DNA from 2 places in the Micromonospora sp. NPDC048830 genome. Region 2 is predicted to be linked to the other one. Evidence: riboswitches for the same ligand, from Rfam matches in the RefSeq annotation. Region 2 holds a riboswitch; the other holds the start of a gene.
The links. Region 2 has a riboswitch for S-adenosylmethionine ahead of thrC (threonine synthase). Riboswitches for the same ligand answer to the same signal wherever they lie in the genome.
Positions count from the first base shown of each region.

Region 1: it holds a riboswitch for S-adenosylmethionine, as region 2 does, so the genes downstream of both, ACGFIZ_RS11630 (ABC transporter substrate-binding protein) here and thrC (threonine synthase) in region 2, are expected to answer to the same signal.

Region 1 is NZ_JBICUP010000010.1:3,623-7,126, reverse strand. Features, by position in the region: gene ACGFIZ_RS11640 (amino acid ABC transporter ATP-binding protein) at 1-141, opposite strand, end outside; gene ACGFIZ_RS11635 (amino acid ABC transporter permease) at 138-974, opposite strand; gene ACGFIZ_RS11630 (ABC transporter substrate-binding protein) at 1,009-1,905, opposite strand; SAM riboswitch class IV at 2,153-2,264, opposite strand; gene ACGFIZ_RS11625 (peptidoglycan-binding protein) at 2,715-3,504, opposite strand, start outside.
Region 2 is NZ_JBICUP010000004.1:31,257-34,760, forward strand. Features, by position in the region: gene ACGFIZ_RS05465 (GNAT family N-acetyltransferase) at 1-393, opposite strand, end outside; gene thrC (threonine synthase) at 830-2,116, opposite strand; SAM riboswitch class I at 2,128-2,258, opposite strand; gene ACGFIZ_RS05475 (hypothetical protein) at 2,386-2,562, opposite strand; gene ACGFIZ_RS05480 (ABC transporter permease) at 2,578-3,450, opposite strand; gene ACGFIZ_RS05485 (alpha/beta fold hydrolase) at 3,450-3,504, opposite strand, start outside.

The sequences.
Region 1 (3,504 bases), on a different contig from region 2:
GGAGCCGGACGGCCCGATGACGCAGGCCGTGCCGCCCCGGGCGACGTCCAGGCTCGCGCCGCGCAGCACCCGGTTGGCGCCGAAGGCGAGGTGCACGTCCCGGACGCTCAGGCTGACCGGCGCGCTCGTGACGGTGCTCATCGGTGCTCCCTTCCTGCCGGGCCGCCGACCGCGGCCTCCCCGGGCAGCGCGGTCTCGCCGGCCAGCGCCAGCCCGCCGTCGTCGTCGGCCGCGACGTCGTCTGGGACACCCCCACCCAACAGTTCGGCCGGGCGCCCCTGCCGCAGCCGCCGGTCGATCCAGTTGACCGCGTGGGTCAACGGCACGGTCAGCGCCAGGTAGAACAGGCCCGCCAGCAGCAGCGCGGACTCGTTGCCGGTGTTCGCCGCGTGGTCCTGCCCGATCCGGAACAGCTCCCGCTGGCTGGCGACGAGGCCCAGGAAGTAGACCAGGCTGGAGTCCTTGATCAGCGCGATGAGCTGGTTGACCCACGCCGGCAGCACGCGGCGCACGCCCTGCGGGATGATCACCAGCCGCATCGCCTCGCCCCAGGAGAAGCCCAGCGCCCGGGCGCCCTCCAGCTGCGCGGCCTCCACGCTCTGGATGCCGGACCGGAAGATCTCCCCGATGTACGCCGCGGCGATCAGCGACAGCGCCAGGATGCCCAGCGGGTACGGGTTGGGACCCCACACCTGCATGCCCAGCGGCGCCAGCCCGACGCCGATGAGCAGGATCGTCGCCGCGGCGGGCAGCCCCCGGAAGACGTCGGTGTAGACCCGGGCCGGCCAGCGCAGCCACCGGGTACGGGAGATGCCGGCCACGGCCAGCAGCATGCCCAGCAGCGAGCCGAGCAGGGCGGCCGAGATCGCCAGGATCAGCGTGTTGGGCAGCCCGACCGTCAGCATCTCGGGCAGCGCCACGCGCATCGAGTCCCAGTCGAAGAACGTCTCCCACAGGGTGCTCAGTGGATCCATCGTCCCGTCCGTCCCGCTCGCTCGTCACGTACCGTCAGGAAGCCGCCGAGGCGGACGCCGACGGCGCGGCCGTCCCGGACGGCTCGGTCGCCGCCGACGGGACCGGCACGGTGCCGCTGCCCGGCTTGAAGTCGGCCGGGATCGGGCGGCCCGGGTAGTACTGGGCCTGCAGCCGGCTCCAGGTGCCGTCGGCGATGACCTCGTCGAGGCCCTTGTTGAGCACCTCGCGCAGCTTGTCGTTGCCCTTGGCCACCGCGTACGCGGTCGGGGCGGGGCTGAGCTGCTTCGCCGCCACCTTGATCTTGCCCCCGCTGTCGGCGGCGGTCTTCTCGCCGATCTCGGCCGGGGCGATCCACGCGTCGGCGGTGCCGGCTTTGAGCTGGTTGAGCGCGCCGTTGTAGTCGGGCACCCGCACCGGGTTCAGGTTCTGCCCGGTGGCGTAGTCGTCCTGCACGGTGCCCTGCACGACCACGACCCGCTTGCCCGCGAGCTGGTCGAAGCCGGTGATCGAGGAGCCGGCCGGGACGTCGAGGCCGAAGTAGCCGAAGTCGTAGCCGTTGCCGAAGTCGACGGTCTTCTTCCGCGCCTCGGTGATGGTGATCGACGAGCTGCCGACGTCGAACTTGTGGTTGTTGACCTGCGACAGCAGTGCGGAGAAGTCGGTGCCGACGAACTCCACCCTCAGGCCGATCTTCGCCGCGACCGCGGTGAGCAGGTCGTTGTCGAAGCCGGTGAACGTGCCGTCCTTCAGGTAGACGTTCGGCGGGGCGTCGGTGAGCGTGCCGGTGCGCAGCACGCCGGCCTGGAGTAGGCCGTACGGGTTGTCCGCCGCGTTCGGGGCGTCGTCGCCGCAGGCGGTCAGCGCCCCGGCGGCGAGGACGGCGGCGGCGCCGAGGGCGGCGACCTTGGTCAGGGCAGGAAGGAATCGCACAGGTGTCTCCTGGATCGGGAAAACGGCACGCCGCCGGCCGCCGAGGACGGCGCCGGGTGGGCGTACCGGGAGGGGTTGCCGGAAGGGGGCGCTCAGCGCGAGGTGCGGCGACAGCCGGCGCTGCACATTCGCATCAGGTCCACGTGCCGGCGCCTGACCATCGCGACGCGGGGGAGCGGGGCTCCGGCCGGCGGGCAGAGGTGGTAGGCAGACATGGCTCTCCAGGGTCGGTGATGACCTGGGGACCAGGCCACGCTTGCACCGGTGACACTCCGGTGCCTGGTCTTCACCCGGGGCACCCCACCGCGGAGGAGGGTTGCCGGCCAGCGAGCCGGGGCTTGGCGCTGGCGCTCATGACCTGCACCGACAGTAACAGGGCACCCGGGCCGCCCGTCCAGCCGATATGACCACGCTCACGCGCTGTGACCGGACGGGTGGTCGGCGTCCACCGCCGGTAGCGCCGTTCTCGCCGTCGGCTTCGCCGAGCGCGGTCGGCGCGCCGCCGAGCTGCTGCTACAGCGGATCGCCGAGCCCGGCCTGCCGCCCCGCCGCGAGCAGGTCCCGCCGCGCCTGGTCGTCCGCGCCTTCAGCGCCGCGCCGACGGTCGCGGTAACCGAGCCGCTGGAGCTGGGGGCGCGTGGACGCTGATCGCCCGCACCGCCCCGCGTACCCGCAGGTGGCGGCGTGCCCGCGGCGCGCGACCGCCCGACGCCGCCCGGGGGCCCGGTCCTGCCCGGCCCGTCGCCCGCCGGAGCGGGCGGCGGCGCGGGCGGCGGCGCGGGTGACCCCCCACGCCGCCGCCCGCGGCGTCAGTCCGCCTGGAACGACGGGCGGACGACGCCGCCGACGAGCGCGCACCAGGTGTTCGTGTCGACCTTGCCGTTCGGCTCCAGGCCGTGCAGCCGCTGCAGGTCCTGGACGGCCTTCTTGGTGGCGTAGTCGAACTGGCCGCTCACGGCGACGTCGGCCCAGCCCTTCATGTTCAGCATGAACTGGGCGGCGCTGACCGGGGCGCCGGTGGCGTCCTTCTCCAGCTCCGGCGCCAGCGTTTCCCACGTCGGCGTGGTCAGGGTGGCGTCGACGTCGACCGGGATGCCGTTGCGGGCCTGCCAGTCCTGCACCGCCGCCACGGTCGCCGCGTCGAAGGCGCTGCTGACCGACAGGGGGTAGCCGCGGTGGGTGAGCAGGTACTGCACCACCCGCACGGAGGGGGAGCTGACGAAACGCCACAGGTCCGGCCAGCGGCGCGCCGGCACGTCCGCGAGGTCGGTGCCCAGCTCGCGGAACACGCGCCGGCGCAGCGTCGGGAACTGCGCGTAGAACGCCGCGCCGGGGCAGAGGGTGTTGCGGAAGTCCCAGTGGCCGAAGATGTCGTGGGCGTGCAGCCCGTACTGGCGGCAGATCGTCGTGCAGAGCCGCACCAGCGAGTCCAGCAGCGCCTGCGGGGGCGTCTCGGTGACGTACGTGCCCTCGTTCTCGATACCGATGGCCCGGCCGTTCTCGCCGGGGCAGTGCGCCGAGATCATCTGCCGGTCGCCGGCGGTCAGCCGTTCCAGGCTGCCGCGGCGGCCCTCCGTCACGTACCCGCCGCGGCTGACC
Region 2 (3,504 bases):
CTCCGGGCCGCCGGGCAGCGCGGACACGGCCGGGGCGAACACCCGCTTGCGCCCCCGCTCGCGCAGGAGGCGCACGCAGTGCCCGTGCAGCGCCCGGCCGACGCCGCGCCTCCGGTGCGCCGGATGCACGGCCAGGTCGAGGCTGGCGTTCTCGGTGTTGTCGAGCTGCGGCAGGTCGAGGCGGAGGTACCCGGCCGGCACCCCGTCGAGCCGGGCGAGCGCCGCCACGACCTCGGTGCCCGGCATCGGGTGCCGGATCGCGGCCTCGAACCGCCGCCGGCACACCGGCGGGAAGTCCGGCACGTCCGCCGCTTCGGCCGCCGCCCTGATCTGGTACGCCCCGTCGATCGCCGCCTGGTCGGCCGGCTCGATCGGCGCGATGTCGATACCCATGGCCCGAGGGTGGCCCGGCGAAGACGATCGGGCCAGCGAATTTCCTCGCTGGCCCGATCGAAGGTTGGTCGGGAGGGTCGATCGCACAACACCTCCGGCGCTGGATCGGATGACTTGAAAAGTCTCCGGCGAAACGCCCTCCCGCACGGAGCATCTTGCGCCCGTCCGGTTCCTGCCGTCAAGTCCTTACCGGCAGGTTTTTCGCACCGAACGCGAAAAGCCCGTTACCCAACGGATCCGCCCTATCCCCCGTCCGGGCGATCCGCCCCCACCCGACCGACGGACCCACCTCGCCCCCGCCCGAACCTCCCGCGATCTTGCAGTTACGGCCCGACATATGGCGCGAACACCCCGGAACGAGGGCCACAAGTGCAAGATCGCCGGGGTGGGAGGGTGGCGGGTGGGGGCGCCGGCGGGGTGGGTCGGGGTGGGTGGGTCAGCCGAGGAGGCCGGCGTCGCGGGCGGCGCGCAGGGACGGCCTGATCCGGTGGGTCGGGCCGACCTGGCCGGCGACCGCGTCGAGGGTCTTCAGGCCCTCGCCGGTGTTGAACACCACCGTCTCCGCCGTCGGGTCGAGCCGGCCGGACTCGACCAGCTTGCGCAGCACCGCCACGGTCACCCCGCCCGCCGTCTCGGCGAAGACGCCGGCCGTCCGGGCCAGCAGGCGGATGCCCCCGCGGATCTCGTCGTCGTCGGCGTACTCCATCCACCCGCCGGTGCGCCGGACGGCCTCCAGCGCGTACAGGCCGGCGGCCGGGTCGCCGATGTTCAGCGACTTGGCGATGCCGGTGGGCTTGACGGGGGTGATGGTGTCGCTGCCGGCGTGCAGGGCGGTGGCGATCGGGTTGCAGCCGGCGGACTGGGCGCCGAACACCTTCCAGCCGCCGGCCGGCGCCTCGACCAGACCGATCTCGACCAGCTCGCTGAACGCCTTGTCGACCTTCGTGAGCAGTTCCCCGCTGGCCATCGGGATGACCACCTGGGCCGGGATGCGCCAGCCGAGCTGCTCGGCCACCTCGTACCCGAGGGTCTTGGAGCCCTCGGCGTAGTACGGCCGGACGTTGACGTTGACGAACGCCGTGTCCTCGAACTCGTCGGTCTCCACCAGCTCGCCGCAGAGCCGGTTCACGTCGTCGTACGAACCGTCGATGGCGACCAGCTCGCCGCCGTAGACGGCGGTGGTGATCACCTTGCCCTGCTCCAGGTCGCTCGGAATGAACACGACGGACGGGACCCCGGCGCGGGCGGCGTGCGCTGCGACGGAGTTGGCCAGGTTGCCCGTGGACGCGCAGGCGAACCGGGTGAAGCCGAGCGCCCGGGCCGCGGTCAACGCCACCGAGACGACCCGGTCCTTGAACGAGTGGGTGGGGTTGGCGCTGTCGTCCTTGACCCAGAGCGGGGCGGTGATCCCCAGCTCGGCGGCCAGGTGCGGGGCGGCGACCAGCGGGGTCAGCCCCGGGTCGAGGGTCACCCGGGCGGCCGGGTCCTGGCCGGCCGGGAGCAGGGCGGCGTACCGCCACAGGTTGCGGGGGCCGGCCTCGATCTGCTCGCGGGTGACGCGGGCCAGGGCGGCCGGGTCGTAGTCGACCTCCAGCGGGCCGAAACACTCGTAACAGGCGTGCTGCGCGGCGAGCGGGTAGCGGGCCTGACAGGCCCGGCAGACCAGGGCGCGGGCGGGGCTGGCGGTGGTGTCGATGCCGGACGCGGCGAGGGTCGACGTCATGTCGAGGGGTCCTCTCATCTTCCCCACACCGCACCCTGCGGCGGGGACGGAATTGGCACCTGCCCGCGCCGCTCGTCGTCGAGCGCGTGGGTGGTTGCCGGGGCGTCTTCGGGCCGTGTCCCTCAGCCCCTCTGGATGAGGTATGCAGTTGTGCCGCCGAGTCTACGACGGTCCTCCCGGGCCGCCACCCGTTCTTCCCACCCTGTGAGCTGCGCCGCAGTGTCCGCACAACTTCAGGGAAGTAGTGGCCTCGTCGCCGGCTGAGGCCACTACCTCCCGGAAGTTGTCGTCGCCCGGTGGATCAGCGGGCGGGGGAGGAGCCCGACCAGCACCAGCGCGCCGCAGACGGGTTGGATCAGCGCGGCCCACCAGCCCGGCCACTGGCCGACCGGCACCGCCTGCCCGGTGCCCCGCGCCCCGCCGAACAGGCCGAACAGCGACGACATCCCGTGCCCGTACGGTCAGCTCGTGATGTCCTTGCGGGTGAACCGCCAGTACGCTAGCGACCAGAAGACGGTGGCGTAGCCGATCGCCGAGATGCAGCCGCGCACCACGTCGTCCGTCTGCACCGGCGTCGACAGCAGCCCCAACCAGGCGGTGCTGTAGTGGGTCGGCAGGAAGGCGCGCAGCGCACCGAGCGCGGTGATCTGGTCCAGGATGCTGGAGAGGATCCAGAGCAGCACCGCCCCGCCGACCGCGCCGAGCGCCGCGTCCGTGACCACCGACAGCAGGAACGCCAGCCCGGCCACCGCCAGCAGGACGACCGCCAGGTAGCCGAGCACCGCCAGCAGCCGCAGCAGCCCCTCGCCCGGCTCCAACTGGGCCGCGACCTGGCTGCGCAGCGGCTCCCAGCCGTACCGGAGGGTGCCGGCGGCCAGGGCGGTGCCGGCGAGCAGCACGAGCGCCAGCCCCGCGTACGCGAGCGCCACCAGCAGCTTCACCGTCAGCAGCCGGGCCCGGGGCACCGGCACGGCGAGCAGGTACCGCAGGCTCCCCCAGCTCGCCTCGCTGGCCACCGTGTCCCCGAAGAACAGCGCCACCACCACGACCAGCAGGAACGACGCCGACACCAGCAGCGAGAACAGGGTGAAGTTCAGCCCGCCCGAGGTGGCCAGCTCGGACATGCTGGAGAACTCGCCCCGGCCGCCCCGGTCGTCGTCCCCGGAGTCGAACTGGAACGCGACCAGGATGATCAGCGGCAGCAGCACCATGAACCCCAACGCGAGCTGGGTACGTCGCCGGGACGCCTGCCGGCGGAACTCCGCCCCGAACGGCAGCGTGGCCGACGGGCGGTACCCGGCCGCCGCGCCCACCATGGAAGACGACTGCGCCATCACCGGTCCCCGCTTCCCCGAGAGTTCTCGCCCACCAGGGCGAGGAACGCGTCC